Regions from separate parts of the Gardnerella sp. CCPDSM genome, predicted to be linked through region 1. Evidence: riboswitches for the same ligand, from Rfam matches in the RefSeq annotation. Region 1 holds a riboswitch; each other region holds the start of a gene.
The links. A riboswitch is a leader RNA that binds a small molecule or an ion and turns the genes downstream of it on or off. The one in region 1 is predicted to bind thiamine pyrophosphate.

Region 1 (10,634 bases):
TTACTAAATCGCGATTGCGTTATTTTGCGATTGCGTGATTTAGTGATTGAGCTACTTCGCGATTGCGTGATTGCGTTACTTCGCACTTACGCTACGCAAGCACTTACGCAAAGTAACGCGAAATCACATACGCTACGCAATCACCTACGCTACGCAACCACCTACGCTTTCACGCTTTGGTACAGCGACGAGCCAGATTCTTGGAACTTCTTGCTCATCTCTTTCATACCGTCGGCAATCGCCTGACTGCGCGCCTCTTCAACAAGCTGCTCCTGCTGAGCGGCACCGCCAAAGCGCTTACGAATATTTTGCGAAATAGCCATCGAGCAGAACTTTGGTCCGCACATCGAGCAGAAGTGCGCCATTTTTGCAGGCTCTGCAGGAAGCGTTTCGTCGTGGAATGCGATTGCAGTATCCGGATCGTAGCTTAAGTTGAACTGATCCAACCAGCGGAACTCGAATCGCGCCTTACTAATAGCGTTGTCGCGATCCATAGCATGCGGATGATGCTTCGCAAGATCCGCCGCGTGGCAAGCAATCTTGTATGCAATAACGCCTTGCTTCACGTCGTCCTTGTTTGGCAATCCCAAATGTTCCTTAGGCGTTACGTAGCAAAGCATTGCAGTGCCGTAGCGCGCAATCTCCACGCCGCCAATTGCGGAAGTAATGTGATCATAGCCCGGGGCAGTATCGGTAGTCAAAGGACCAAGCGTATAGAATGGAGCGTTCTGGCAAATCGCCTTCTCCATTTCAATATTCATACGCACAGTGTCGAATGGCACGTGGCCAGGGCCTTCAATCATCACTTGCACGTCATGCTGCCAAGCAATCTTTGTAAGCTCGCCAAGCGTCATAAGCTCGGAAAGCTGAGCCGCATCGTTAGCGTCAGCCAAGCTACCTGGACGCAAACCGTCGCCCAAGGAGAACGCAACATCGTACTTTGCAAAAATCTCGCACAATTCTTCAAAGTGCGTGTAAAGGAAGCTTTCTTGATGATGCTGCAAGCACCATTCAGCCATAATCGAGCCGCCGCGCGACACAATACCGGTTACGCGGTTTGCTGTAAGCGGCACGTAGCGAAGAAGCACGCCAGCGTGAATAGTCATGTAGTCAACGCCCTGCTCGCACTGCTCAATAACCGTGTCTCGGAACAGCTCCCAGCTGAGCTTAGAAGCGTCATCCTCAACCTTTTCCAAAGCCTGGTACATTGGCACGGTTCCGATTGGCACAGGGGAGTTGCGCAAAATCCATTCGCGAGTGGTGTGAATATCGTTACCTGTGGAAAGATCCATAACGGTATCCGCGCCCCACTTTGTGGCCCACGTAAGCTTTTCTACTTCTTCGTCAATTGAAGACGTTACGGCAGAATTGCCCATGTTTGCGTTGAGTTTAGTTAAGAAGCGCGAGCCAATAATCATCGGTTCTGCTTCAGGGTGATTAATATTGCAAGGAATTACAGCGCGTCCGGCCGCGACTTCGGAACGTACCAGCTCCACGTCGCAATTTTCGCGCGTTGCAACGTATTGCATTTCTGGAGTTACGATTCCGTGGCGAGCGTACCACATTTGCGTAATCGGATGATCCGCGCCCTTCATTGGCTTATGCGTGCGTCCGCGCCATTCCTTAGAAGCCTTGCCGCGCTTAATTGCGCGCTTGCCGTCGTCTTGAAGATTGCGCCTGCGACCCTCATATTCCACAACGTCGCCGCGGTCACGAATCCAGTCAAGGCGAAGAGGAGCCAAGCCCTCTTTAGGATCGCACTTTGGACCTTCAGTATTGTAGTCCTTAAAAGGCGGGTTAGGGCCAACGCCCGGAGTATCCGAAAGCTTAATTTCCGTATACGGAACTTCCAAATCGTAAGAACCGTACTCGTATTCAAAATGAACAGGAGTGGTTTTGCGAATATGCGCCTTGTCTCGCTGAGTGCATCCGCGAGCTGCAATATCGACGCGCTGCTGCTTAGCTAACTTCGCAGCATCCTTTGCTTCTTTCGCATTAATAAAAGTTGGTTTCTTTTCTTCAGGTTTTTGTGAAGAATTTGCGTCGGAATTTTCGGCGACGATTACGCGCTTAGCATAACCGTGCTTTTCTTCGCCTCGCACAGCTTTCCAATGCTCAACAAACTCGCGCATAGTTGATTCTGGAGTTTCGGAAGCGTACAAAGCTTGAGCAACAAAGAAGCCGGCAGCTTTAGTGCGCGCAATAACGTCAACATCTTCAAGCTCAGTTCTTCCGCCAACTAAAACTGGGAAATCACTTGCGGAGCAAATAGTATTAATTTTTGCTTCGTCCAACGTTGTGTGATTTGCTTCCAATTCGTAAGCGGCAGTAGTGTTTTCGCTGCCTTCTTCAGGATTGTGCATTGCAGTTACGCAAATGTAGTCAATGCAACCATCCGGAAGCTCGTTAATAACCTTAACCAAGCTTTCAGTTTCAACCGACAAGCCAATAACAGCGTCTTCGCCAAGAAGTGCTCGCGCCTCCCTAGGTTCCATGTCGCTTTGTGCTAAATGAATGCCGTCAACTTTAATGCTTTGGTTGCGAGCCTGCCAAGCAACGTCAACTCGCTCGTCAATAACAAAAGTTACAGAATCGCACTTATTGTTATCTTCAATAATTTGCGCAATATCGCGCGCGATTGTTGTGATTTCCTTCGCGCTTTCGTCATTGCAATGAAGACGTATTAATGTTGCTCCGGCGCGCAAAGCGTCGTCAACAATATCTGTAAGTGGACGATTATTACAAGCTTGTGGGTCTGCAATAAAGCAGGCGTTTAAATTGAATTGGTCTCGCATCGAGGCGTATGGATAATTCGATGTCATACTAAAATCGTTGCTCCCTACGTTGTATTAACTAAACAGGTTCTAAGGGTCAGGTTCGCTACGCCTATCTCAGCCTTCTAAAAAGAAAGCACCCCCGCAAATGTCGAATTATCAGCCAGTTTACACGATTATGTGGCCTTTATTAGCGTAGGTATGTTGCGATTTTCTTATAACGCTTGCAATCAACTCTTGCTATCTTGCAATCAACTCTTTCTATTGCCGATTGCTATTACGCTTGCTATTACCTCTCGTGATGATTAATAGCGCGAGAAATAACATCTCCCAAAGTTTGCACGATTTGCACAAGAATAATGCACAGCACCACTGCAACAGCCATAACATCGTACTGGTAGCGCTGATAGCCGTAGCGTATTGCAATATCACCAAGACCGCCGGCACCAACTGTTCCAGCCATTGCGGAGAATCCAAAAAGCGTAATAAACGTAAGAGCAGCTCCGCGAATTAGCGAAGGTAACGCTTCCCAAAGCAGCACTTTGTAAACGATTTGCAATTTACTTGCGCCGAAACTTTGCGCAGCTTCAATTAAACTTCCGTCAACTTCTGCCAAAGACTGCTCAACAATTCGCGCCACAAACGGTGCTGCTGTAACAACCAGCGGCACAATAGCACCCGGAACTCCAAGAGACGTGCCAACAATCAAGCGCGTGAATGGAATTAACGCAACCAGCAAAATAATAAACGGCACCGATCGCACAATATTAACAATCCCCCCAAGAATCGCATTAATTGGCGCGTTTGGGCAAATGCCTTTTTTGTCGGAAGTAATAAGCAATACGCCAATAGGAAGGCCAATAACATACGCCAAAAGCGTTGCTACTGAAGTCATAACTAAAGTGTCAATTATGCCTTCAGTAAGCAGATCGCCGTATTCGCTTAAAAATTGTGTTGCAGATTCTATCATTGTTATTTTACCTCGTTCGTAAGCGTATTAAAGCGTATTAAAGCGTATTAGACGTATTAGATGCAGGCTTTTTACGATGATTTTCTTGCTTTTCGTCTGCAATTAGAGTTCGCAAAATATTGCTTTGTGGATTTGCAAATAAGGTTGTTGTGTCGCCTAATTCCACAATATGCCCGCCGTCAATCATTGCCACACGGTCGCAAATATTTCTAGCAACTGCCAACGAGTGCGTAATAATAACAAGCGTTACGTTAAGCTCGCGGTTAATTCGGCGCAGTAAATCAAGGATTTGCGCGGTTGTAGTAGAGTCGAGCGCGCTTGTAGCTTCGTCGCAAAGCATAATCGACGGATTATTTGCCAAGGCTCGAGCGATTGCTACGCGCTGCTGCTGGCCGCCAGAAAGCTGGCTAGGGTAGCGGTCTGCAAGATCTTGCAAACCAACTAAATTAAGCAAATAATGCGCGCGCTCTTCGCGCTTCTTTTTATCAACGTGATTAAGTTCAAGCGGAAAAGTTACGTTTCGCAATACTGTGCGCTGCTGGAAAAGACTAAAATTCTGGAAAATCATGCCAATATTAGCGCGTACTTGAGCAAGCTCTTTATCTTTTACTTCGGTAATATCCTTGCCGTCAATCACGATTCTGCCGGAAGTTGGGCGCTCGAGCAGATTCATGCAACGCACTAGCGAAGATTTTCCAGCGCCGGAAGAACCTAAGATTCCAAATACTTCACCCGACTCAATAGAAAGATTAATATCGTGCAATGCTTCATGCGCTTCGCTACCCTTGCCGTAGCTTTTATGAAGATGTTCAATCTGAATCATGCTTTTCCTTAACAGCTTATTTTGTGTTATGTGAAACATACTAGCGTTACGTACTGCTATAAGCGTTACGTAACGTTATAAGCACTGCGTTACGTACCAGCGTTACGTAATTTATGCACTTTTACGTATATTACACGCTTAGAAAAAATAATGCCGCAAAGCGCGCTAAAATCACACGTATTTACGGCATTATATGGCTACATTGTAAGTATTATTTAGAAAACAGGAAGCACAGCGCCCTTATAAGTCTTAGTAATATAGTCGCGGACTTCGCTTGTTTTCAAAGCCTTAAGTAACGCCTTAATTTTGGCGAGCTTTTCGGAACCCTTCTTTACAACAATAATGTTTTCGTAAGTTTTAGCAGCAATTCCACCAACTTTTTCGGAAGTAAGCGGATCCTTAGTTGGGTTAAAACCAGCCTGAATTGCGTAGTTGCCGTTCATGGCAGCAAGATCCACGTCCTTAATTGCAGTCGGAACGGTTGCAGCCTCAAGCTCCTTAAACTTCAAATTCTTCGGATTGCTCGTAATATCTTTCACAGTAGCGTTAATATCTTTTGGATTCTTTAACTTAATCAAACCGGCATCTTGCAGAAGTAGCAGCGCGCGAGCCTCATTCGTAGGATCGTTTGGCACTGCAACGGTTGCACCATCAGCCAAAGCCTTAATGGTTTTGGTCTTTCCTGGGTACAATCCAAAAGGCTCAAAATGAATTCCGCCTACCGAAACAAGATGCGTTCCCTTTTCCTTGTTGAAATTGTCGAGGTAAGGAAGATGCTGGTAATAATTCGCATCAACTTCGCCTTCTTCGGTAGCAGTATTTGGCTGCACGTAGTCCGTAAACTCCTTAACAACCAGCTTGTAGCCTTCCTTCTGCAAAATCGGCTTTACTACTTTATTAAGGATTTCAGCATGAGGAGTAGGCGATGCTGCTACAGTAACGGTTTTGTCGTCCTGGCTATTCGCATTCTTAGCACTTCCGCAACCGCTTAAAGCGAAAGTTGCCAATGCTGCCAAAGCTGTAATCGAGGCAATAACTTTAATCCTGCGCATAATTTTCTGCTCCTTGTTTGTTGAAATCCGTTTTGAATTTCCCCTTCGCGAGTAACGAATTATCAATATAGGCGAGAAAATTTAATAATTCTACACTTTGCTTATTAGTATTATTTATGACGTGTTAGTAATGCGAATGCTTGCAATGTGGGAAGATAAAAAAGTTTTTCGCTTAAGTTTTGCAACACGTCTCTTACTTGCAATAAAGCAATCTACTAAACTATAAAATATGAGTTTTTTGCGATTGGCATTAGCGCAGATAGATACATGCGTTGGAAATATTGATAATAACGTTGCGAAAGTATTGCAATACGCGGCGCGCGCAAAACAATCAGGCGCTCGAATGGTAGTTTTTCCGGAAATGACATTAACCGGCTACCCAATTGAAGATCTCGCATTACGCGGCACATTTCGCGCGTCTGCTCAAAAAGCTGCAGACTTACTTGCGTCAAAACTTGCGGAAGAAGGCTTGGGGGAGCTTTACGTAGTAGTTGGAACGGTTGGCTTTGACGAGTCTTCCGGAAAGCCTCGTAACCGCCTGCTTGTGTTGCACGAAGGAAAATCCGTTTTGCAATACGATAAGCATTTTCTGCCAAATTACGGCGTTTTTGACGAGTTTCGTATTTTCTCTTCCGGAAATAAGTGCGAACTTATGGAAGTTGACGGCTTGCGCCTAGGATTTGCTATTTGCGAAGATATTTGGCAAGACGGCGGCCCTGTAGCTCAACTTGCAAAACTTGGAATTGACGCGTTAATTACAATGAACGGCTCTCCTTACGAAGAAGGCAAAACTCATGTGCGCTTTAACTTAGCTCAAAAGCGCGCGGCTGAAGTTAATGCGCCTGTTGTGTACGTGAACCAAGTTGGCGGTCAGGATGATTTAGTATTCGACGGTGGAAGTTTTGTTGTAGATGCGGACGGAACTTTGCTTGAGCGCTCGCCAATGTTTGCTGAAGATTTAGCTTTTGTTGATTTCGATACCTCGCTTAAAAAGCAGAAAGTTTCGAGCATTGCTCCAAAACTTGACGCGGATGAAGAAGTGTATTGCGCATGCGTTGTGGGTCTTCGAGATTACATGCGTAAGAACGGTTTTAAAGGCGTGTGCTTAGGTCTTTCCGGCGGAATTGATTCGGCTTTAGTTGCAACTATGGCTGCTGATGCGTGCGGAGGAGAAAATGTGTGGGGCATCTCCATGCCAAGCATGTACTCTTCGGATGGCTCTAAAGACGATGCGCGCGATTTAGCTGAGCGTATTGGAGCGCACTACGATGTGCAACCAATTGAGCCGCTTTTTAAAGCTTTCCAATCGCAACTTTCCTTAGAAGGAGTTGCTGCAGAAAACTTGCAAGCTCGCGTACGCGGCGTAATCGTAATGGCTTACTCGAATTCGCGAGGCGTTTTGGCGCTCGCAACTGGCAATAAATCGGAGCTTGCTTGCGGATATTCGACTATATACGGCGATGCAGTAGGAGGGTATGCTCCTATTAAGGATTTGCTTAAGACGCGCGTTTGGGCGCTTTCTCGTTGGAGGAATCGTGCTGCAAGCGCTGGAATTGGCGTTGGTATGCTTCCGATTGTTGGGTATGAAGATTCTGCGAAAGCAGATGCTACTAAAGCAGAAGCTACTAAAGCAGAAGCTCCGCAAGATGGCGTATTAATTCCGGTTAATTCTATTATTAAGCCGCCTAGTGCGGAGTTGCGTCCGGGGCAGAAGGATTCTGATTCTTTGCCTGAGTACGATTTGCTTGATCGCGTTTTAGAGGCGCATATTGAGCTTGCTCACGGTAGAGCAGATTTGCTTGCCGACGGTTTTGACGAGCATACTGTTGACACAGTTATGCGTTTGGTTGATCGTGCTGAATGGAAGCGCAGGCAGTATCCGCTTGGGCCAAAAGTAAGCGCTATTGCTTTTGGCAGGGATCGCAGAATGCCAGTTACTACCGCTTTTCGTGAGTAAAATGTGACGCAAGTCACTTGATTTTTTCCAAAACTACGCGTGTGTGCGTTAGCCTATGCTTTAACATAGTTAATTAGGGCGGCGTGAAGATGCGTTGCTGTTATAAAAGGAGTTAAACATGACCTTAGTCGATGCTTCCGTTCTCAATGAGGAGGATCTTCGCACCAAAGCTTGGGACGGTTTCGAAACTGGAAACTGGCAGAAAGATATTGACGTTCGTGACTTCATTTTGAAGAACTACACGCCGTATGAAGGCGACGAAAGCTTCTTGGCTGATGCCACTGAAAAAACGAAGCACATGTGGAAGTATCTCGACGACAACTACTTGGCAGTCGAGCGTGAGCGTCGTGTTTACGATGTTGAAACCCACATTCCTGCAGGCATTGACGCAATGCCAGCTGGCTACATTGAAAGCCCAGAAGTAGATAACGTAATCGTCGGTCTTCAAACTGATGAGCCTTGCAAGCGCGCTATGATGCCAAACGGTGGTTGGCGCATGGTTGAGCAGGCTATTAAGGAAGCTGGCAAGGAAGTAGATCCTCAAATTAAGAAGATCTTCACCGTCTACCGCAAGACTCATAACGATGGCGTGTTTGGTGTTTACACCAAGAATATTAAGATTGCTCGCCACAACAAGATTTTAACCGGTTTGCCAGATGCTTACGGCCGCGGTCGTATTATTGGCGATTACCGTCGCGTGGCTCTTTATGGCGTAAACATGCTTATTGAGTTCAAGAAGCGCGATAAGGATTCGATTCCATACCGTAACGATTTTACCGAGACCGAGATTGAGCATTGGATTCGTTTCCGCGAAGAGCACGATGAGCAGATTAAGGCTTTGAAGCAGCTTATTAACTTGGGTAACGAGTACGGTTTGGATTTGAGCCGCCCAGCTCAAACCGCTAAGGAAGCTGTGCAGTGGACTTACATGGGCTATCTTGCTTCTGTTAAGAGCCAGGATGGCGCTGCAATGAGCTTTGGCCGCGTTTCTGCATTCTTCGATTGCTACTTTGAGCGCGATTTGAAGGCCGGCTTAATTAACGAAACCGACGCTCAGGAAATTATTGACGCTCTTGTTATGAAGCTTCGTATTGTGCGCTTCTTGCGTACTAAGGATTACGACGCAATCTTCTCTGGTGATCCTTACTGGGCAACTTGGTCCGATGCAGGCTTCTGCGAGGATGGTCGCACTTTCGTAACCAAGACTTCGTTCCGTTTGCTCAACACCTTGACTCTTGAGCATCTTGGACCAGGGCCAGAGCCAAACATCACTATTTTCTGGGATCCAAAGCTTCCAGAAGCCTACAAGCGTTTCTGCGCACGAATTTCTATCGACACTTCTGCAATCCAGTACGAGTCCGATAAAGACATTCGTGAGCACTGGGGCGATGACGCTGCTATTGCTTGCTGCGTTTCCCCAATGCGCGTCGGCAAGCAAATGCAGTTCTTCGCAGCTCGCGTGAACTCTGCTAAGGCTTTGCTTTACGCTATTAACGGTGGCCGCGACGAAATGACCGGCATGCAGGTTATTGATAAGGGCGTTATTGACCCAATCAAGCCAGAAGCTGACGGCACTCTCGATTACGAGAAGGTTAAGGCCAACTACGAGAAGGCTTTGGAATGGCTTTCCGAAACCTATATTGAGGCTTTGAACATCATCCACTACATGCACGATAAGTACGCTTATGAGTCCATTGAAATGGCTTTGCATGATAGGGAAGTCTACCGTACGCTTGGTTGCGGCATGTCCGGCTTGTCTATTGCTGCAGATTCCTTGGCTGCTTTGAAGTATGCGAAGGTTTACCCAATCTACAACAAGGATGCTAAGACCACTGAAGGCCACGAGTACGAGTACATCGAGGGCGCAGACGACGACTTAATCGTTGGTTACAAGACTGTTGGCGAATTCCCAGTTTATGGTAACGACGACGATCGCGCTGATGACTTGGCAAAGTGGGTTGTAAGCACTGTTATGGGTCAGGTAAAGCGTTTGCCTGTGTACCGTAACGCTGTTCCAACTCAGTCCATCTTGACTATTACTTCTAACGTTGAGTACGGCAAGAACACTGGTTCCTTCCCATCCGGCCACAAGAAGGGTACTCCTTACGCTCCAGGTGCAAACCCAGAAAACGGCATGGATTCTCACGGCATGCTTCCGTCAATGTTCTCCGTTGGCAAGATTGATTACGACGATGCTCTCGACGGCATTTCGCTTACGAACACCATTACTCCAGACGGTTTGGGTCGTGACGAAGACGAGCGCATTAGCAACCTTGTTGGTATTTTGGATGCTGGCAACGGCCACGGCTTGTACCACGCAAACATCAACGTTTTGCGTAAGGAACAGCTTGAGGACGCTGTTGAGCACCCAGAAAAGTATCCGCATTTGACGGTTCGAGTTTCCGGCTACGCAGTGAACTTCGTGAAGCTCACTAAGGAGCAGCAGCTCGACGTTATTTCTCGTACATTCCACCAGGGTTCAGTTACTGACTGATTTGGTTGATTAGTAAACACCGCCGGGAGCGAGGCTAGTTTCGCTCCCGGCTTTTGTTAATTTCGTATATTATTTATTTATTATCTATAAACAGTTTGGAGGGCAGTTAGATGGCTGAAAACACAGCGTTTCGTACCACAACTCAGCATATGCTAAAGGAATCAAAAGAGTATGCTCGCCAAACTTTAATGGGTGGACTTTCTGGATTTGAATCTCCAATTGGGCTGGACAGAAAAGACCGCTTAGTTGCTCTTAAAACTGGCGATATTGGGTTTGTGCATTCGTGGGATATTAACACTTCTGTTGATGGCCCTGGCACTCGCATGACAGTGTTTATGAGCGGCTGCCCGCTTCGCTGCCAGTACTGCCAAAATCCTGATACTTGGAAAATGCGCGACGGAAAGCCTGTCTACTTGGATGCGATGATTAAAAAAGTCGACCGTTATCAAAGTCTTTTTAAAGCAACCGGCGGCGGAATCACATTTTCTGGCGGCGAATCCATGATGCAACCAGCTTTTGTATCTCGCGTATTTCGTGCCGCAAAAGAAATGGGCGTGCATACTT
Region 2 (10,634 bases), on a different contig from region 1:
GGCAAAGTAACATATAAAACTCCTCAAGCAAAAGAATTAACTACGGACGAATTTTTGAAGTAGTTTACGCAATGACTTGAGTCTTGCTAAAATAGATTACAGTATATGAGGGCGTATCGGGTAGTTGGAAATCCAGCTTCAATCGATGCGCCCGTTTTGTTGTTGGCACCTATGCGAATTGGGGTGGGGATGTATGGCATCTGATTTTTGGCTTATTGCAGGTTTAGGAAATCCTGGAACAAAGTATGAAGGTACGCGTCACAACATGGGTTTTATGGTAGCGGATGTGCTTGCAGAGCGCTGGTCGGTGTCGCTTTCTGATCACAAAGGCTTAGCAAAACTTGGTAAAGGCGTGATGAATCTGGATGGAAAAATGGCTAAGTTTTTCCTTGCAAAGCCGTTAACTTTTATGAATAATTCTGGAGCTGCAGTTGCTTCAATAAGCTCTTATTACCAGATTGATCCGGATCACATTGTTATAATCCACGACGACATGGATTTAGATTTTGGCAGAATTAAAGTAAAAGCTGGCGGTTCCGCAGGCGGCCATAATGGCATTAAGTCTATTGACCGCTCTCTTGGAACTCAAGAATATGCTCGCGTCCGCATGGGTGTAGGTCATGCTCAGCGTGGTGCTCATGCGCACGACAATACTGTAAATTGGGTGCTTGGCTGCTTTGGCGGAACTCAAAAATCTGAACTTCCTAACTTCTTAGCAGACGGTGCCGATGCTGCAGAAAGCGTGATTTTCCGCGGTCTTGCAGCAACTCAGGAGCATTTTAATGGCCGCTGATATTGAGGCAAAGAAAGTAGCTAATAAAAACGCTAATAAAAACGCTAATAAAAACGCAGAAAGTGATGAAATATCTGTAATAAGTTTGCAAGATATTTTGCTGGATTTGCGTAGCGAAGATAAATTATTTTGCGCATTATCTAAAAATAATATTGACGAAATAATCGCAAAAAATACTCAAGCTGAAGCAAACGAAACTGAAATTGCTGAAGTTAATAACGCGTCTGGAATTAGCGAGATTACTATTTCAGCTCCAGTTGGCATACGACCTGCTCTTGCTGCATCTGTAGCTGAAAATATGCCTGTTGTTGTAATTGTTCCTTCAAGTAGAGATGCTGAGGATTTTACTGAGTCAATTCGTGACTGGTACAAGGGCAATCCGCAAGATATTGCTCAACTTGAATCTTGGGAAACTTTACCACATGAGCGACTTTCGCCTAGAGCAGATACTGTTGCAAGTAGAATTGCAGTATTTCGTAGGCTTAAGCATCCAGAAGAGGGTAGTTCTTTATTTGGGCCGATTCGAGCGCTTGTTCTTCCTGTTCGCTCTCTTATTCAGCCTGTTGTTTCGGGTCTTGGAGATATTCAGCCGCTTATATTCGAGTGCGGAAAAGAGCTTCCTCTTGAGGAGGCTACGAAACGTCTTGTTGAGAATGCTTATAATCGCGTTGATTTAGTGATGGAGCGCGGTGAGTTTGCAGTTCGAGGTGGAATTATTGACGTATTTGCGCCAACAATGACACATCCTGTGCGCATTGAATTTTTTGGTGACGAAATTGACACAATGAAGCAATTCCATGCTTCCGATCAGCGCACGTATGGTAACAATATTGAAAAAATTTGGGCAACTCCTTGCAGAGAAATTCAGCTTACTGAAGAAATTCGCAATCGTGCGCGTTCGCTTATTGGCAAGATTCCGAACGCTGAAGATATGCTTGAATCCATCGCAAATTCTATACCTGTGGAAGGTATGGAATCTTTGATTCCTGCGCTAGTAGACAACATGGAATCGGTACAAAGCATGTTGCCAAAGAATGCTGTTATTATGCTTTCTGATCCGGAAAAATGTCGCCGAGCAGCAGCAGATGTTACAGCTACAGCAAACGAATTTTTGGCAGCCAGCTGGCATGTTGCAGCTTCGGGTCTTGGATCTGGAGCTCCAATCACTTTTGATCAAGCAAACTTTTTAGATTTCGACGAAACGCTTTCTTCATTTGAATTTTCAAATCATGACGTTTGGAAATTAACTTCATTTGGAGTTGACGAAAATGTTTACGGGAATATTGATCTGCCTGTTTGCGAGCCTCAAGAGTTTCGCGGAGATGAATCGAAAGTTGCAGGCGGAATCGCTTCACTTATTGACAATGGTTTTAATGTAACTATTACTTCTGCAGCATCTGGCACTCTCGCTAGATTAAGACGAGCAATATACGCAACAGGTGTGCATAATTTTACAACGTTAAAATCGAGTATTTCAGACGGTTTTATTGATAAAGATGCAAAAATTGCGCTGCTTAGCGAACGTGATTTAACCGGCAAATCTTCAGCTGCAACTCAATTAAAAACGCCAAAACGTAGGCGTAAAGCAATCGACTTAATGGAATTAAAGCCTGGAGATTTCGTAGTACACGAGCAGCATGGAATTGGCCGTTTTATTGGCATGAAACAGCGCAATATTGCAGTAACTGGTGGAACTGCAACTCGTGAATATTTAGTAATCGAATACGCTCCAAGTAAACGTAACGCTCCTGCAGATAAATTATTTATTCCAACAGATCAGCTTGATTTAGTTAGTAAATATATTGGTGCCGAAATACCAAAGCTTAATAAGCTTGGAGGCTCTGATTGGGCTCAAACTAAAGCAAAAGCTAAAAAGCATGTTCACGAAATTGCGGAAAATCTTATTAAACTTTACTCCGCGCGCCAGCAGTCTCGCGGTTTTGCTTTTAGTAAAGATACGCCTTGGCAAAAAGAGTTGGAAGACGCTTTTCCTTACCAAGAAACTGCAGATCAGCTTACTACAATTGACGAAGTAAAAGCAGATATGGAAAAACCAATGCCGATGGATCGCTTGATTTGCGGAGATGTTGGTTTTGGGAAAACTGAGATTGCGTTGCGAGCTGCTTTCAAAGCTGTGCAGGATTCTAAGCAAGTTGTTGTATTGGTGCCAACTACGTTGCTAGTTCAGCAACATTACGAAACTTTTACCAACCGTTTTGAAGGATTCCCAGTAAAAGTTGCTGCAATGAGCAGGTTCCAAACAGCTAAAGAAATTGAAGAAACTTTAAGCGGTCTTCAAGACGGAAGCGTGGATGTTGTTATTGGAACTCATAAGCTTTTAAACCCTAGCATAAAATTCAAAGATTTAGGTTTAGTCATAATCGACGAAGAGCAGCGTTTTGGCGTTGAGCATAAGGAAACGTTAAAAGCTTTGCGCACAAACGTTGACGTATTAAGTCTTTCCGCAACGCCAATTCCAAGAACGCTTGAAATGGCTGTAACTGGTATTCGTGAAATGTCGACTCTTGCTACGCCTCCAGAAGACCGTCTTCCAGTTCTTACTTTTGTTGGCGCGTATGAAGACGCGCAAGTTGCAGCATGCATAAAACGTGAGCTTCTTCGCGGAGGACAAGTTTTTTACGTGCATAATCGCGTAGAAGATATTAGTTCTGTTGCAAATAAAATTCACGAGCTTGTGTCGGATGCGCGCGTTGCTATTGCGCATGGAAAAATGGGTGAAAAGCAGCTTGATGCTGTAATTCGTGATTTTTGGCATAGAGATATTGACGTTCTTGTGTGCACTACGATTATTGAAACCGGTCTTGATATTTCTAATGCGAATACGCTTATTGTTGATCATGCAGACAGATTTGGTTTAAGTCAATTGCATCAGCTTCGCGGGCGAGTTGGGCGAGGACGTGAGCGTGCTTACGCTTATTTCTTGTATGACCCTTCAAAGCCAATGACTCAGCAGTCTCACGACAGACTTGCAACTATTGCTCAACATACTGCTTTAGGTTCCGGATTTGACGTTGCTATGAAAGATTTGGAGCTTCGCGGAACCGGTAATTTGCTTGGAGATGAGCAAAGTGGGCATATTGATGGAGTCGGCTTTGATCTATACGTGCGCATGGTTTCAGAAGCTGTTGAGCAGTATAAGGAGCCGGAACGCGTTGAGTCTGTGGCTGTGAGTATTGATTTGCCTGTTGAAGCGTCTCTTCCGGTTGATTATATTTCTTCGGACAAGCTTCGTTTGGAAGCGTATCGTAAGCTTGCTTCAGCTCACGATAATAATGATTTGCAAGAGTTGCACGATGAGTTGCTTGATCGTTTTGGTGAGCCGCCTGAATCGTTTGATGTGTTGTGTGATGTTGCTCGCCTGCGTTTTAAAGCTCGCGAACTTGGTATTACACAAATTAGCTCCCAAGGTAAATCAGTTCGCGTTATTGGTTTAGATCCAAAAGACTCGTTGTGGATGCGTTTGCAAAGAATTTACCGCGGAGCAAAGTATCGTCCGCTTACGCATATGCTTGTTATTCCAGCGCCTTTTGAATCTTCGCTTGGAACTAGCGCAATGAGCGAGCATAAGATACTTTCATGGGTGCGTCAACTTCTTGAAGATTTAGCTTGGTAAATTTGCTTGTGTTTATTTTATAAATAAAGGCGGCCGCTTATTTTGCAGTCGCCTTTATTTATTATTTTTTGCGTTATTACTGTAACGCTTCTCTAAGCTCATCTTCTATTTCACTATGATTTACAGGACGATTTTGAGCGTCAAGATGTTCGCGATTAATATGCCATTGCTTAGCAATCTCACCATTTTTTATCATAAGAATCCGGTTAGAAAGTCTCACAGCTTCCGCAATATCGTGCGTAACCATAAGCGTGCTCCAGCCGTATTTTGCTTGAAGCTTATTAAGCAAATCTTGCATATCGAATCTAGTAAGAGCATCCAAAGCACCAAAAGGTTCGTCAAGCAACAATAATTCAGGATTTCTAACTAAAGCTCTTGCTAAAGATACGCGCTGCGCTTGGCCGCCTGAAAGCTGAGATGGCCACTTATTGTCGTAGCCTTCAAGCTGCATTTGGCAAAGCGCTAAATGCGCAATATCCTTAAGCTCTTGCTTACTTGCTTCCATACCAAAAACAACATTTTTGCTTACAGAAAGCCAAGGTATTAATCTCGCGTCCTGAAAACCAATAGCCTGACGGCTTGTGGCGTGAATGCTGCCTTCGGTAGGAGTAAGAAGTCCTGAAATTATTTTCAAAAGCGTCGTTTTTCCGCAACCGGATCTACCAATAAGCGACACAAACTCGCCTTTTTTAATTCTCATCGTAATGTTTTTCAATACGAAAGAAGAATTAGCTGCAGAATTATTTTCTGTATTCTTACTTTCTGAAGTCTTGAAAGAAATACCAAGATTCTCCATACTAACGCAGTAATCACTATCGTTAATATTTGATTCGTAAGTAGATTCTTCCGAAACTTCCGCATCGTGACGCTTATGAAAAATGCTCTTAAACATAGTCGTATTTTAGTTAGTTAATAATTCTTACTTGCTGCAGTCCATTACAGAATCATCCAAATTCTTTGGAGCCTGCTTAATCAAACCATACTTAACGTATTCTTTGGCTTGAACCTTCATCATTTCCAAGCCCTTAGCGTCGATTGGTCGAATTGTTGGATTATCAAACTTTTCAATCTGCTTAATAATCGTGTCAGATGCACCAAGCTGCTTATAAGCGTTGCCAATAACATTCTTTTCCTTGTGAGACTTCTTTGCTTCGCGCACAAGAGCCTTGTACATTTTCTTCACAAGTTCAGGATGCTTCTTAGCAAAGCTCCTAGAAACAATATGAATAGTAACGTTCATATTGCCATACTTCTTAGCGTTTACAAGCAACTTAGAACCAGGAGTTGTCATAGCCGCAGCAAGATTCTGGTCGAACGAAGAAATTGCGTCAATCTGTCCAGAAGAGAAAGCAGCCTGGAAGTTTCGAGGATTCATCTCAACTTTTTGAACTTTAGATACGTCTAAACCGCTTTTATCGAAAGCGCGATGAAGCATGTAGTCGCCGGTGTCGCCATTGTGAATAATAGCAACTTTCTTTCCGTACAAGTCTTTTAATGTTTTTACGCCGCTTTTTGCGGAAGCTACAATTCCTTGAGAATCGCCATTATAATATTCGAGTGCAAAAGCAACCCAAGGCTGTCCTTCTGCAATAAGATCAATAAAACGTCCGGTTCCTGTAGTTGTTGCGTCTGCGCTACCGCTCATTACTGCAGTAAGACCATCAACTGGAGTGTAAGGACCAGTATAAGTAACCTTAGATTTTCCAAACTCTTCTTGAAGGAACTTTTCATTTTTCAAAGTAGTTAAATAATTTGCTGTAGAAAGGTAAGCAACACGCATTGTGCCAGTATCTTCCTTTGCAGAAGATGCGCTACCTTGAGATTTTTGAGCACTGCCGCACGAAGCGAGCGCAACAGCCGTGCAAAGCACACATAATGAAGCAATTACGCGCTTAGTTGCACTTTTCATTTTGAAATTAACCATAATTGGCTCCTTTGTTTTGTGTTTATTTTTAGGAGATTCTTCGTTCCGGCATTAGTAAGTATTCAAATATGTTTGCCGTAATTTCTGATCCGAGGCCGGCAATTGCGTACATAATTATGCAAGCCATCATTTGATCTGGTCTAAAGAATTGTTGAGCTCTAGAAAGAATGTATCCGATTCCAATAGAAGAATTAACTGTTTCGCAAGTAACTAACGCAACCCATGCAACGGAAATCGAAAAGCGTAATCCAGTCATAAAATTAGCAAGAGTTCCGCGCATAAAAATAGTTGTAAAAACAGTAGATTTTTTAATATGATACGCTTTCGCAAGTTCAATAAGACGAGTATCAATATTCCTTACGCCATCGCGAATATTGACATACATTGGACCAAAAACGCCTATTGCAATAAGCATAATCTTCATAAGCTCATCAACGCCTAGGAAAATAATAAGAAGCGGAGCTAAAGCTGGGAATGGTATTGACCTAAGCATGTGGCTTGGCTTGTTTATTATTGTTTCGCCTATTGCGCTTCCGCCTGAAAGTATTCCTGCAGGAAGTGCGAACGCAATTCCTAAAACAAGTCCTGCAACAACTCTAAAAATGCTTATTGCAAGCGACGGCCACAATATGCCCTCATTATGCAAATCAACAAAAGCTTTTATAACTTCAAGCGGGGAAGGTAAAGCGCGGTCTTCAACAGGTCCAAGCGTAACAAGGAACCAAAGAAAGACTATAACTATCGTAGAAATCCAAGCTTTAAGAGATTTGAGCGATTTAAATGACTTCTTGTTAGCATTAGAGAATTTACGCTCGGTGCTTGGCGCCGTCTTATGCTCGCGAAAATGGCTATCCATACGACATCCCTTCGATAGTACTAGCTATATCAGGTTCGACGGGTATGTTCTCAGCAATATTCGCAATTTTTATGAATGCGCAAAGTTGCACCCCGTGTCAGTTCGCTATTATGTCTTATGGGCATGGACAAACATCTAAACTCGCGACACTGTGAACGTTCACGGCATAAATGCTGGTAAATACAATGTAACGTCCATAAAACGCACTAATCTTGGAAGAGTCATCACAACCCATAGGTATAAAGGAGTAGTTGTGGCAGCTATTGAAAGCGTATATGCACGCGAAATTTTGGATTCTCGTGGAAATCCTACTGTTCAGGTTTATTTGGAAACCGAAGATGGCGCTCAGGGCATTGGTTTAGTGCCTTCCGGTGCTTCTACTGGTGAAGCTGAAGCTTGGGAACGTCGCGATGGCGACAAGTCTCGTTATCAGGGCAAGGGTACTTTGGAAGCTGTTAAGGCTGTTAACGAAGTAATCGCTCCTAAGGTTATTGGCATGGATGCCACTGATCAGCGCGCTCTTGATGAGACCATGATTGAGCTTGATGGCACGCCAAATAAGGGCAAGCTTGGCGCAAACGCTATTCTTGGTGTTTCCCTTGCTGCTCTCTACGCAGCAGCTGAGTCCGCTCAGCTTCCTTTGTACCGCTACATTGGCGGCACAAATGGTCACATTCTTCCAGTTCCAAACATGAACATCATGAACGGTGGTGCTCACGCTGACTTCGCAACCGATATTCAGGAATACATGATTTCTCCTTACGGTTTTGCAACCTATAGCGATGCTTTGCGCGCTGGTGTTGAGGTTTATCACACCTTGAAGAATGTTTTGAAGAAGGAAGGCTTGGCAACTGGTCTTGGCGACGAAGGTGGCTTCGCTCCAAAGATGAAGTCCAATGAGGATTCCTTGAAGTACATCATGGATGCAATCGAAGCTGCAGGCTATGAGCCAGGCAAGCAGATTGGTATTTCTCTTGACGTTGCTTCTTCTGAGTTCTACAACAAGGAAACTGGTAAGTATCGTTTCGATGGCGAAGAGCGCGAATCTGCTTACATGCTTGATTACTATGAGAAGCTCATCAACGAGTATCCAATTGTTTCTATTGAAGATCCATTCCAGGAAGAAGGCTGGGACGATTGGGCAGAGATTACCAAGCGTCTTGGTGATCGCTTGCAGTTCGTTGGTGATGATTTGCTCGTCACCAATCCAAAGCGTTTGGCTAAGGGTATTGAGCTTGGTGCAGCTAACTCCTTGCTCGTGAAGTTGAACCAGATTGGTTCCGTAACTGAAACCCTCGATGCTATTGAGCTTGCAACCAAGAATGGCTTCACTTCCATGGTTTCTCACCGTTCTGGTGAAACCCCAGATACCACCATTTCTGATCTTGCTGTTGCTAAGAACACCGGCCAGATCAAGACTGGTGCTCCTGCTCGTGGCGAGCGTATTGCTAAGTACAACCGCTTGCTTGAGATTGAGGAAGAGCTTGGTTCTACCGCTCAGTATGCTGGTTACAGCGCATTTAAGGCTTGCAAGAAGTACATGAAGTAACTTTTTACGTAAAGTAATTTTTACGTAAAGTAACTTTTACGTAAAGTAACTTTTTATGTAAAGTTGACTTTTGTAATTTCTTAAGTCTGTAATATTTTACGGTCAGTCGCGTTTGCGGCTGGCCGTTTTTTATAAATAATTTTAAAAAATCAAAAAAATGCAGAAAATTTTCTTGAATTGACTTTTATTCTCATCTCAATAGTGCTATTTTTGTGAGAAACTCAAAACGGAAGGAGATATTTCATTATGAGAAAAGTAGCAGTTATCGGCATGGGAAATGTTGGAGCAGCAGTTGCTCATCAGATTGTTGTTGGCGGCCATGCTGACGAGTTGTACCTGTACGACGCGAACGAAGCCAAAGTTAAGGCTGATGCATTGGATTTTGAAGATTCAATGGATAATGTTCCTTTTAATGTAAATATCACAGTTAACGATTACGATGCTTTGAAAGATGTGGAAGTTATTGTAAGCGCTTTGGGTAATATTAAGATTCTAGACGTTCCAAATCCTGATCGCTTCGCAGAGCTTAATCATAACCGCGTTCAAGTTGCAGAAGTTGGCGCAAAAATCAAAGCTTCCGGCTTCCACGGTGTTTTAGTTGATATCACAAATCCTTGCGATGCTATTTGCCAGCTTTACAAGGAAGCTACCGGACTTCCTTACGAAAAGATTATTGGCACTGGTACTTTGCTTGATTCTGCGCGTTTGCATCGTGCAGTTGGTAAGTTCTTCGGCGTGCATCCAAAGGCAGTTAAGGGCTACAGCTTGGGTGAGCATGGCGATTCGCAGTTCGTTGCATGGTCTACAGTTAAGGTTCTTGAACAGCCTATTACAGAGCTTGCAAAAGAAAAGAATATTGATTTGGATGCTGTAGATGAAGAAACGCGTCAAGGCGGATTCACGGTGTTCTACGGAAAGAAGTACACAAATTACGGAATTGCTGCAGCTGCAGTTCGTCTTGTAGATGCTGTGCTTTCTGATTCTAAAGAGCAAATGCCTGTTTCTAACTATCGCGAAGAATATCATTCTTATCTTTCTTACCCAGCAATTGTTGGTCGCGAAGGTATTGTAAAGCAGTGCCAGCTTGATCTAACTGAAGAAGAGTTGCAAAAGTTGCAGCATTCTGCAGATACTATTTTGAGCAAAGCTCAAGCAAAATAGCTTAATCTAATAATTTAAAATAATTAGTTACGGAAAGTAATTAGTTAAGAAAGTAATTAATTAAAAAATAATTAGTTGCAAAAATAATTAGTTACTAAAATAATTAATTGCAAAAAAATAATGGTCATTTACTTTTATATGTATATTTACTTATATAAGTAGGTGACCATTATTATTGCGTTTTCACGTCGAATACATCAAGTAATTTAGAACGTATGGTTATGAAGAAGCGTCGTACAGCAGTAGCAGGTGAACCGGCGGAATCACCAATGCAACAACGCCGATTACTTTCAGGGCCAATCGTGTTCTTATTTATGGTTTGCGTAGTTACTTTTGGTTCAATAGAGTGTATTTCTACTGTGCGTAGTTATGCGTTGAGTTTGGCAGAATTGCACGCACTTCAGCGTGAAGAAAGTTCTTTGCGCGAACAGAAGCGTACGCTGAATAATAATATTGATCGTTGGAAAGATAAAGCGTACGTTACAGCACAAGCGCGCGACCGTCTTGGTTTTATTTTCCCAGGGGAGCAAGCGGTGCGTGTGGAACATCCAGAGGCAGTAACTGGTAAAGTGCCTAATGAATTTGCTGAAGAAAATATTGAAACAAAGAACCGTCCAGTTTTGCCATGGTATAGCGATTTAATGTATGCGCTGCATAAAGCAGACAAGCCAGACAATACACAGTTGCAGTAGAGCATTACTTGAAACTGCGGATATT
Region 3 (10,634 bases), on a different contig from region 1:
TCGTGCAACAATGTGGCATTAGTAGAATTGTTGTTCATAAGCGCGTTTGAAACAGCCACATCAATATCAATATTTAGACTTTCAATAGCTGTGCGCACAATGTCATGCAAAGAAGCAGATTGCGCGCGCTCGACAGCGTCCAAAATTTTCCCTACGCGAAGAACAGCATCATAAGCTTTAGTACTTAAAGTATTTTTAAGATTTGAAATACTAGGATCCGCGTACGCTTCAAGCAGAACATCCGCAATAAAAACTCCACCGTGAATACTATTCGTCTGCTCGCCTTTAGATTGCTGCTCTTGCACAATCTTCCCCCACTTTTCGCGAGGCGCTTTAGGATCAGCCAAACCAGCTTGCACTAAAGCACGAAATATGTATTCAATATTTTCCGAAGTTGCAATATTAGCTATAGTTTTTAAATCGTCAGTATTAAGCGAAAAACGAGGAGTTGCAAGAAGTCGCATTAAAGCTGCAGTATTCGTGTGATCAGCTGACACAGCAAGAAGAGATAGAACGTCTTTTACTTCCGGCTTTTCAAGAAGAGCAGAATATCCGACTGTTAAAGTGCGCAAACCTGCTTTTTGCAACGCTTCTTCGTATAACGCAATATTTGTTTTACTACGAAATAGCACTGCAACTCTAGCTGAAGTGGAATTTGCAGAATTTGCAGAATTAGCACCAGAATTTGCAGAATTAACAGCGTCTTTTTCGCATAACGCAGTATTTTTAACTTTATTAACAAATCGCACAACTGCTTCAATTTCTTGATATTGCGTAGGCGCATTTAGCACTGCCAACATGCCGTTTGGAGCATTTTCAAGATATTGCAAATTTTTAACTTCTACTTCTGTAGATAACGCGCTACTTTTGCGAAGTGCAGGCACGCGCAACGGCTTAGTAATAGCGTTTGCAGCTTGCAAAATAAGCCTAGAATTTCGGCGAGTTTGAGTAAGCGAAAATTCGCTTTCGCTTTTTATATTAAGCACTTGCTCAAGTTTTCTAAACGCACCAGAGCTAGCCCCTCGGAATGAGTAAATAGCTTGGAATGGATCGCCAACTGCAGCAATATGCGTTTGCTGATTAGAGTTGGAAGAGTTACTTTCAGCGCCTTCTCCACTTTCGTTATGAAACAGCGTTGCAATCAACATTGCTTGCGTAGTAGACGTATCTTGATATTCGTCAAGCAAAACTTGACTGTACTGCCTTCTATATTGCGCCGCAATCGAAGGAAAATTCGTAACCAAACGATAAGCAGCAATCGTAAAATCGCTAAATTGCGCCATATTTGCGCTTTTCTTTGCAGCGTCAAAAGCCAAAACTAAATCAAGCAAAGCTGCGCGCTTTTTAGCAGTCTCAAATAATTTATTACAAGAATCGTAACACGTATTTTTTAGCGTAATATTTAGGTATTCTACGTATTCTTTTCCGTAATTTACGCATTTTTCAAAATATTTTTCGTCTGTATCGTTTTTTCCGCGACGCAATTTAATAGCGCTCGGCTTTTTTGCAATAATTTCGGTTTTTGCAGCAGAATTAAGCGCTTTTTGCAAATGCTCAATCCAAGCATTATTCCACTTTTGAATTTCTAAAACCGCTTTAGAAGTGCTATCTAACGACTCCCCTTTGCTATTTACGCCAATCATTGAGCAAGAAATATCTGCAGCAAGCGCAAGAACGTCGTCAATAAGCGCGTCAAAACTATACCAAGAAAGCACTTCCGGATGCGTTGTAACGTAAGAATTTACTAAAGGTTTTATTAATTCGCGAGCGCCGGCATCGCTTAAAGGCTGCGTATTTTGATCAAATCCAACTAGCAAACCGTATTGGCGCACAATTGACTGGAAGAATGCGTCGTAAGTCATTACTTCCGGTTTTAAAAATGCGTTGGAAGTATTGATATTTTGCGATTGCGAAGTTGCGATAGTAGGCTGGCTTTCGCTAGAGTGCTGGCTTTCGCTAGAGTGCTGGCTTTCGCTAGAGTGCTGGCTTTCGCTAGAGTGCTGGCTTACAGCTTGCGCAACTCTTGCCAGCAATTCCGACGCAGCTTTATTCGTAAACGTAAGTCCCAAAATACTTTCTGGAGCAATTCCTCGATCAATAAGATCAATAACGCGGCGAGTCATTGTGTAAGTTTTGCCACTTCCGGCTCCTGCCACAATAATCATGTTTTTGTTTGCTGGAGCTTGAATTGCTGCAGATTGCTCAGCGCTATCCGTATTCTTTCGCAAAGATTTGCTATTGATTTTATCTATCATAATTGGCGTACCTCATATACAGTGTCTATAGAGCCTGCGCATGCTGGGCATACCTGTTTTGAACGGCAATATTTCAAATGCTCCGAAGTTGGGCGCGCAACAATTTGCCAGGAATTCGTTGCTGCAGCTGCATAAAAAACGCGAGAAATCATAGTAAGCGACCATTTTGCAGTTTCGCTTAAAGCTCTAAACGACTGCCAAGCTTCTTCGCTTACACCGCTCGGGCAAGATTTCATAATTTGTGCAAGATTTGGACAATCCATCAATCTCGACATTGTTTTAAAACCAACGCGAGTTTCAAGCGGCTGATTATTCAAAGCATTACCAACGCAAAGCGGCGGCTGATACACGTTTTCTGCCACATGATGATCTTGAGCCGGATAATCATTGCTCACCACATGGAATAGCACACTACGCGAAATTGTTGGCGCATTAAAGTCAGAAATAAGCGGATCTTTATCCGCAAAAAGTAAAGCAAGTTGATAGCAAACCAACTGTAAATCGTTAAAAACTCCCGTAGAAGGCGGAACTTTTCCAGTTTTGTAGTCAATTAAGCGAATATTTTTAGAACCGTCGGAATTTTTTCGCTTTTCCATGCGATCAATACGACCGTGAATATGCACTATGAGATTTTCGTTCGCGCCATCCGGCCAACCGCCAACTAAAGCGCCCATCAACTCGTAAACGTCATGCAATTTAATAGTTTGCAAATTCGAAGCTTTAAGCGCGTTATTTACAAGCATCGCAATATTCTCAAAACCAAAATGCGCGCTTGTTTTAAACTCGCAATATGCTTCTTGCAATACGCCTATGCTACTTTCCAAAGATTTTTCGCTTTTTGTAAGAGATTCCAGTACGCCTTCATCTGACTTTTTTGCGTCAAAATCGTAAGTTGATTGATCGTAAGACGTGACGAAATATTGCGCAATAGTGTGAAGAGCGCGAGAAATATTCGTTTCGCGAGCAAGCGCAGAATAACGCTCCCTGCTATTTCGAATATCGGCAAGTTCCGGAGCAATACTTGCGTAATACTTTTCCATAAGATTTGCGATTGCGTTGATTCGGCGCACTTGCGCAGAGTATGGGGAATATTCGGTTTCTGCAACTTCAGTTTCTGCAACTTCGGTTTCTGCAACTTCGGTTTCTGCAACTTCAGTTTCTGCGACTTCAGTTTCTGCAACTTCGGTTTCCGGCATATCGTAATGCTGATTTTCGCTCGCCCATCTTGCAGTTTCGTGAATTAACGTACCAAAATACGTTGCCGCACTTCCCGGCTGAGGCCCCGAAAGCTGGCGATTCAAAAGACCGCAAACCGGGCATGCCCACAAACTATCTACAGCAGAAGGAGACAAACTAACTACGCAAGAAGAATCTTCCGAAATATCAGCGCGCGAAGAAAAATCTTTCGAAGAAGCATCCTCAGAAGCAAAATCTTTCGAAGAAGAGGCCGTATTCTCCGTAGAATCTTTTGCAACATCGTTCATAAAATCCCACTGCGACGGATCAGCGCAATCAACTCCATACTGACGCAATAATTGCAAAGCTTTAGCGGAATCATAAATAACATCCGCAAATTCGGAGCTGTTTGAAATATCGGCACTGTTCGGAATATCGGCACTGTTCGGAATATCAGCATTATTGCAAGGCGACTTTCCGGCAACAACACGCGAAATTTGAGCGCGAGCAGCACAAACCAATCCACGCGCATCCATATCTAAACCTGCAAACGGAATTGTAATCTCCGTAAAAGGCGTGCGAGAATTTTCGTTATTGTAGTAGCGCTCAGGCAAATAATAGTAAAGAAAATCGCTCGGAACAGCACTATCGCTGTATTGCGCGCTAATATACAAACTTTCAGTCGCGCGCGTAATTGCAAGCAAAAAGCTGCGCTGCTCGCCTGCAAAAACAGCAGATTTATCGTTAGAAGAAAGAAGATTTGCGGATATAAATAGAGGAGATTGCGAAGCCGAATCTAATTGCGAAGCCGGTTTTAATGACGAATCTGAATCTAATTGCTTTTGACTCATAGCGCGCAACTTCGAATCCAAAATAATATTCGCTAAACTTTCCGCGCCAAACATTGTGCTGCGCGATGCAAGATTTGGCCACACGCGCTGTTGCAGAGTAGGGATCCACACAAGCGGCCAATGCTTTCCCAAAGCCCCAGCAGGAGTAGTAAGAGTTACAGCATCCGGCACGGGAGCAACTTTAGCTAAAGAATCCGCCTCAATTTCCATTCCGCGCACTTGAGCTATAAAATCTGCAATATTTACAATATTTTCCTGATCAAAAGTATCGTCAGGAAAATTGTTGTACGAAAATTCGGAAGAAAATTCGGCAGAAGATTCGGAAGAAAATGCTGCAGAAAATTCTGCAGAAGCGTACGAAGAAGATTCGGAAGAAGCGTACGAAGAAACGTAATCGAAAAGCCGCATTGCAGCATCAAGGCGATCATTTGCGCGTCTGCCTTCGCTATTGTGCTGCAAAGCCGCGCGCTGCCAACGCTCCGCAACATTACAAATATTCCAAGCCTCGCCAAGAGCATATTGAGCATTTAGCAAATCAGGGTGATTTTTAAAGCGCAAAGCCAAAGTTTGTACATTCTTCCACATTTTTACGAAAGCAGTAACATTCGGATTTCGAGGTGCCATATTTTGCAATATTTGTAAAATTTGGGAAGATTCTGGGCCATCTGGATTGTCTGGATTGTCTGGATTGTCTGAAGCGTCTGAAGCGTCTACACAATGTGCAACATATGCAACACAAAGCAAATAGCAAGCATCTAAAGAAAGCGAGCGCGTATCTTCACTAAAATCGCTACTTAAATCGCTACTTAAATCGCTACTTAAATCGCCTTCAATAAAGCGATTATCAACTGAAATTTGCGCAGAATCAGCATTAGAACGCAACGCATTTTGCAACTTATTCCTAAAATCACACCACGTATTCATAAGATTTCGCAAAGGAATATTTTTAATTTCAGCAGAATCATCTTCGTCTTTCTTAGCATCCAAAACCGCCGAAAGCGAAGCAATAGAGCGCATTAGCGACTCAACCGAGTGCAACTTAGCAGGAGAATCCGAATTATCCTCAGCGTAAGAACCAGCGCGCATTTTGGAACCAGCGCGCATTTGAGAAATTGAAGCAAGCGGACTATCCATAATATTTTGCACTCGCAAACGCACCCACGAAGCCAAATTTTTTAAGCTTCTTCCGGAATTTAGCTTACCTGCAATTCCCAAAAAACCAGAATTCGCAAACTGCGCCAACTCAATAATCGCAAATAATCCTTGCACAAACGGCTCGTCTTTTAAAGGGCGAGTTACTAAGGAATATCGCACAGGAACGCCGTCCGCGCGAAGCTGCTCGCCAAAAAGACGAACGGTGGAATTATCGTGCGCAATAAGCGCCATATCGCTCCACTTTCGCTTGTTATTTACGTGAGATTGCTTCATTTGCCAAATAACAGCGTCCAATTCCTCGCGCTGAGAACGGTACAGCGCAGTATTTACGGTTCCGTCTTCGTTTATGCGTAAATATTTTTGCGAATCTTGAGAATTGTGAATATTGTTAATCTGATTTAAAGATTGTACCGGAAATGCTCCAGCAAAAGACGGCATTTTCCAAGGGCGATTAGGAGTTGCGATAGAAGAATCCAGTTGAGAAGAAAGCGAAAGAGAAACGCGGGAAGCGAGCAAGTCTAGCATTGAGGAAGCTTTAGGGCGAGAATTAGGGCGAGCTTCGAAAGTTGAGTCGGAAGAAGCGGAAGGAACGGAAGAAACCGAAGAAGCCTCATATTCTAGCGTTTGCTCAGCCGCATTCAAAACGTTCAAAGCCGCCGAAATAGCGTAATCCGGGTACGCTCCCCTAAACGACTGCACGGACTCATCCGGATTCGCAAGCAAAACCAAATGCGTGCCGAGACTGCTCAAAGTTTCCACAAAACTTAAACCAGCCAAAGTAATATCTTGATAATCGTCAATCACAAGAAGAGCCGGAATTTCCGAATTTACAACGCTCTGCTCACCCAACTCGCGCGCCGCTTTCGCACCCTCAACCAAAAGCTTAGAAGTGTCAAGGCGGAAGGAAGACTTATAAACGTCGGCAATCATTTTCCTATACTCATTGCGAAGCGCAAAAACCAAACGCCATTGCGCGCGACGACGCTTAACAAGCACAGTTGTTTGCAAAATATCGCCACTTTTAGCGCGAGACTGAGCTAAATCAAGGGAATTGAGAATATCTTGCTCTTTAAGGTTGTTGCTAATTGCAGGATTGTTGCTAATTCCGGGTTCGTCGCTAATTCCTAGCTCACCGCTAATTCCTAGTTCACCGCTAATTCCTAGTTCATCTAAGCGCGCAAGCATATCTCGCAATTGATGCATAAAAGCGTTGCTAATGTTGGAAGAATTGGCGGAAGCGGCGGAAACGGCGGAAGCATTTAACTCGCCAGCGCAAGTCAACGGATTAACCCAAGTAGACGTACCAAAATACTCTTCAAAAAGTGAGCATACTGCGCAATCGCCATTATCTCCGCGAATAACATGCTCAATATGTGCGCGCACAACATTGCGAAGAAGAGCATCCTGCTCAGCACCGTTAAGAAGCTTCGGCGAAGGCAAATTCTGCGACTTGCAATTTGCGGAAATAATACGGAAAGCAAGCGACGCCAATGTTCCAACATGCCTAGACTGCTCACTTACACCAATAGAGCGAATAATAATATTGTCAATATTCGCAGCCAGCGTGCGGTTTTGAACAGCCATCGCGGTGATTTTATGCGGCCAACGCTTGTAACCAGCAATCGCGGCGCGCACAGCAAACTGCGTTTTACCAGTATTTGGCGCACCATACACAAGCAATGCGCAAGTCGCGTTTCCGGAAGAATTGCGTAAAGTGCCGTCAAATAGCGATTGTAATGCAGTATGCTCACTCATACACTCAATTCTAGCAACGAGGCAATAGTGGAGCGATAATCAACCACAAAAACGCAACAATAGTGGAGCGATAATCAACACTATTCTTTCAACATTGCGCGCGCACGAGCATCCTTAAGCGCAAGAAATACGCGGCCAACGCCAATAAAAATCAGCGTAAAAATAATCAGCAAATACGCAACGCCAACGCCCAAAGTAGTGGCGTTAAAAGTTTGCGGCGCGAAACCAAACCAGCCGGCAGGAGCGCCATAATTAAGGAAATTGTAAGGCGCGCGCATTGCGTGAACACCCCAACGCACACCCGCAAACTCGCTAAGCATAGCAGCGTACGCAACGTAAGCAAGAGGCGGAATCGTAGCGAAATAAATGTGCGCGCGAGAAGAGCGGAAGCGGTAATCAAAAAGCACAAAATCAACGATTGCAAGAAGCGGGGCGATTGCGTGCACGCAAAGACTGCTGCAGCCGTTAGTAAGGTAAGCGCCGACGAAACCGAGCTTGTTTGTAGGCGCGAGGAAGCAAAGGTAAAGCGTGAAAGTGACCGCGATGGCGATTGTCATCATGAATTTGAAGATGTACCAAGCGTTGGATTTTGAGTCGAACCATGCGGTGGAAGTGGTTGCGGTGGAAGCTGACTGCGCGGTGGAAGCTGCGGAAGTGCGCGCGCGCATAAACGCAACTGTATCAAGCGCAAGTGAACCTGCTAAAGCAACGCAAATCGTAAGATTAGAAAGATTCGTAAAGTAAGTGAATGTCATCCAGCCTTGCCACGAAGCGGCCATTCCATAAACGGACGCGACGATGGCGATTGCGCGAATTGCTGTGCGCGCCGCGTATTCGCGAGCTGTGAGCGGATTTGCAGCGGCTGTGGTTTGTTGTTCGAGCATGGAATCGTTTGCCATGTTATCTCACTTTCGTAACTTATGTTAATCTCTTATTCTTTACCATACTTATAGTTACATAATCGCAAGCAAAAATCTGTAGAAGAAGTTGCAAAAATGCGGCGCGATTTTTGTAGATACATGCAAAGCCACTGCAACGCTACAAACACGAGACAAGTTACCCACGTTTGGAGCACGAGCTTAGAACGTAGCACGCACGTAACCAGCACAAGCAAGTAAGTCACGAACAAAAGATATAGTCGAAGGATGGTTCGGAGTGCGCAATCGCCGCAAAATCGCGGACGGCGCTGAGATTAAATCCGTAAGGACCTGATCTAGATAATGCTAGCGAAGGGAAACATTATGACAACAGACAGCAGTGCAAAAACAACTAATCGCAACGAAGCAAACGAATACTGCACAAACGAATACTGCACAAACGCAACAAACGCAACAACGCAAATCGACACATGCTTCTCCGCACGCGCGCGCCGCCGCATGTTCCTAAACGACGTGCGCCAATGCATCGAACGCGTGCGCACGCAGCAACCACTCACCCATTGCATTACGAACGTAATCGTGCAAGACATCACAGCCAACGCGCTCCTCGCCGCCGGTGCATCGCCAATTATGGTAACCGACCCGGAAGAAGCGCACGCACTCGCGCAAATCGCCGCCGGCGTGCTCATCAACGTCGGCACGTTCCATCAGCCTGAAACTTCCGAGTACATGCGCGCCGCCGTTGAAGGATGCGAAAAAGCCGATACCCCGTGGGTGCTTGACCCAGTTGGAATCGGCGTGCCAGCACTCGCACCTCGAGCGCGCTTCATACACGAAATTATTAAGCACCACCCTACCGTAATTCGCGCAAACGCTTCCGAAATCATGGCGCTTGCAGGCAAAGAAAGCAACGGAAAAGGCGTAGATTCTCACGATAACGTAAACGACGCGCTTCAAGCTGCTCGCGAATTAGCTAAAAAATACGGATCTGTAGTGGCAATTTCCGGCGAAAAAGACGCGATTTACGGCCACGGATGCTTAGCTCGCGTAACCGGCGGCCACAAAGCTATGACCAAGGTAGTCGGAACCGGTTGCGCTTTGGGCGCGATAGTTGCAGCGTACGTTGGCGCGAATCCGGAGCGTCCGCTCGCTGCAACCGTCGCAGCGCACGTGCATGCAGCCGCCGCTGGAACTTGGGCAGCTCGCCAAACCACAGCTCCCGGCACATTCCGCACGCTGTGGATGGACGCGCTTTCAACTCTTAGCGTAAACGACATGTTTAGTTTGACGAATATTGAGTTTACGGTGGAGCCTGTGGATTGGACGCTGTATTTGGTAACGGATCCGCGAATGGGAAATCGCCCGGAAGAAGAAGTGGCTGTGGAGGCGATTGAAGGCGGAGTTACGGTTGTGCAATTGCGCGATAAGTATTCCGACGACGCGGAGATTTCGGCCAAAGCGAAGAAGCTGCGTCACGCGCTTATTGATTCCGGCCACGGCGATGTGCCTGTGTTTATTGACGATCATGTTGATTGCGCGGCTCAGCTTGGTTTCAACTTGCACGTTGGACAGAAGGATACGCCGTTTGTTGAGGCGCGAAAGGCGATGCCGGCTGAGTGGATGGTTGGACTTTCTTGCGCGCGCCCGGATTTGATGGAGAAAGCTTACCGCGAGTGCAAAGAAAACGACGTTCCGCTGCCGGATGTGATTGGCATCGGTGCCGCTTTTGAAACGCATACGAAAGCGCACGACGTGCCGCCGCTGGGAGTTGACGGAGTGAACGAAGTTGCGAAAGTTGCGCACTCTATGGGCGTAAAAACGTTGGCAATTGGCGGAATTCACGAGAATACAGTGTTCCCTATTCGCGGCCTTGAGCTTGACGGAGTTTGCACTGTGTCGGCGCTTATGTGCGCTGAGGATGCTGGGAAAGTTGCGCGCGAGCTTAAGCGCGTGATTACTGAGTAAGCATCGAGCACTTGTAGTGCGAGCGCATTTGTGGACTTGCGGCCTCTCCAAGTCCACATTTTCGGGGAAACATGCGCGCATTTGTGGACTTACACCCCACCCAAGTCCACATTTACGGGGAAACATGCGCGTTTTTGTGGACTTACACCCCACCCAAGTCCACATTTACGGGGAAACATGCGCGTTTTTGTGGACTTACACCCCACCCAAGTCCACAAACGCGCGCTAAATCACAGCACGCCAATATTACTTAGTTTGCTGAAGGATGCGCACGGAGTGGTTTACAGGTCCGTGGCCGCGCTCGCCTACGCGCCCAACGTGCAACACGCTTCCGGCAGCAATCGCCTCGCGAAGCCACGCCGTTGACCATTCAAGCGCGCGCATCACAGTATCGTGATCGCTTAAACTCTTCCCCTCGCGCAAAGCAAGCCCAATTTTCGTAGCGAGCGCAGAAGAAAGCGAGCAGCCGGTTCCGTGAGTTGTGCTGGTTTCAACGCGTTCGCTTGGCACGTGCCGCGCGTCACCGTCCGGAAAAACCGCAGTATTTCCAACGTCTTCGCCGGTTAAGTGCCCACCTTTTACGATTACAACAACGCTAT

Region 2: it holds a riboswitch for thiamine pyrophosphate, as region 1 does, so the genes downstream of both, ACTJLE_RS05165 (ABC transporter permease) here and thiC (phosphomethylpyrimidine synthase ThiC) in region 1, are expected to answer to the same signal.
Region 3: it holds a riboswitch for thiamine pyrophosphate, as region 1 does, so the genes downstream of both, thiM (hydroxyethylthiazole kinase) here and thiC (phosphomethylpyrimidine synthase ThiC) in region 1, are expected to answer to the same signal.

The regions. Positions count from the first base shown of each region.
Region 1 is NZ_JBQEQO010000002.1:247,273-257,906, forward strand. It holds gene thiC (phosphomethylpyrimidine synthase ThiC) at 162-2,822, opposite strand; TPP riboswitch at 2,820-2,928, opposite strand; gene ACTJLE_RS02190 (methionine ABC transporter permease) at 3,064-3,744, opposite strand; gene ACTJLE_RS02195 (methionine ABC transporter ATP-binding protein) at 3,782-4,567, opposite strand; gene ACTJLE_RS02200 (MetQ/NlpA family ABC transporter substrate-binding protein) at 4,783-5,619, opposite strand; gene ACTJLE_RS02205 (NAD+ synthase) at 5,849-7,576, shown strand; gene pflB (formate C-acetyltransferase) at 7,695-10,070, shown strand; gene pflA (pyruvate formate-lyase-activating protein) at 10,181-10,634, shown strand, end outside.
Region 2 is NZ_JBQEQO010000006.1:149,799-160,432, forward strand. It holds gene ACTJLE_RS05140 (ABC transporter substrate-binding protein) at 1-63, shown strand, start outside; gene pth (aminoacyl-tRNA hydrolase) at 194-793, shown strand; gene mfd (transcription-repair coupling factor) at 783-4,427, shown strand; gene ACTJLE_RS05155 (ABC transporter ATP-binding protein) at 4,504-5,319, opposite strand; gene ACTJLE_RS05160 (ABC transporter substrate-binding protein) at 5,347-6,351, opposite strand; gene ACTJLE_RS05165 (ABC transporter permease) at 6,380-7,207, opposite strand; TPP riboswitch at 7,197-7,312, opposite strand; gene eno (phosphopyruvate hydratase) at 7,461-8,756, shown strand; gene ACTJLE_RS05175 (L-lactate dehydrogenase) at 9,003-9,917, shown strand; gene ACTJLE_RS05180 (FtsB family cell division protein) at 10,133-10,609, shown strand.
Region 3 is NZ_JBQEQO010000003.1:42,665-53,298, forward strand. It holds gene ACTJLE_RS02405 (ATP-dependent DNA helicase) at 1-2,255, opposite strand, end outside; gene ACTJLE_RS02410 (PD-(D/E)XK nuclease family protein) at 2,252-7,192, opposite strand; gene ACTJLE_RS02415 (hypothetical protein) at 7,273-8,091, opposite strand; TPP riboswitch at 8,334-8,444, shown strand; gene thiM (hydroxyethylthiazole kinase) at 8,434-10,035, shown strand; gene thiD (bifunctional hydroxymethylpyrimidine kinase/phosphomethylpyrimidine kinase) at 10,282-10,634, opposite strand, start outside.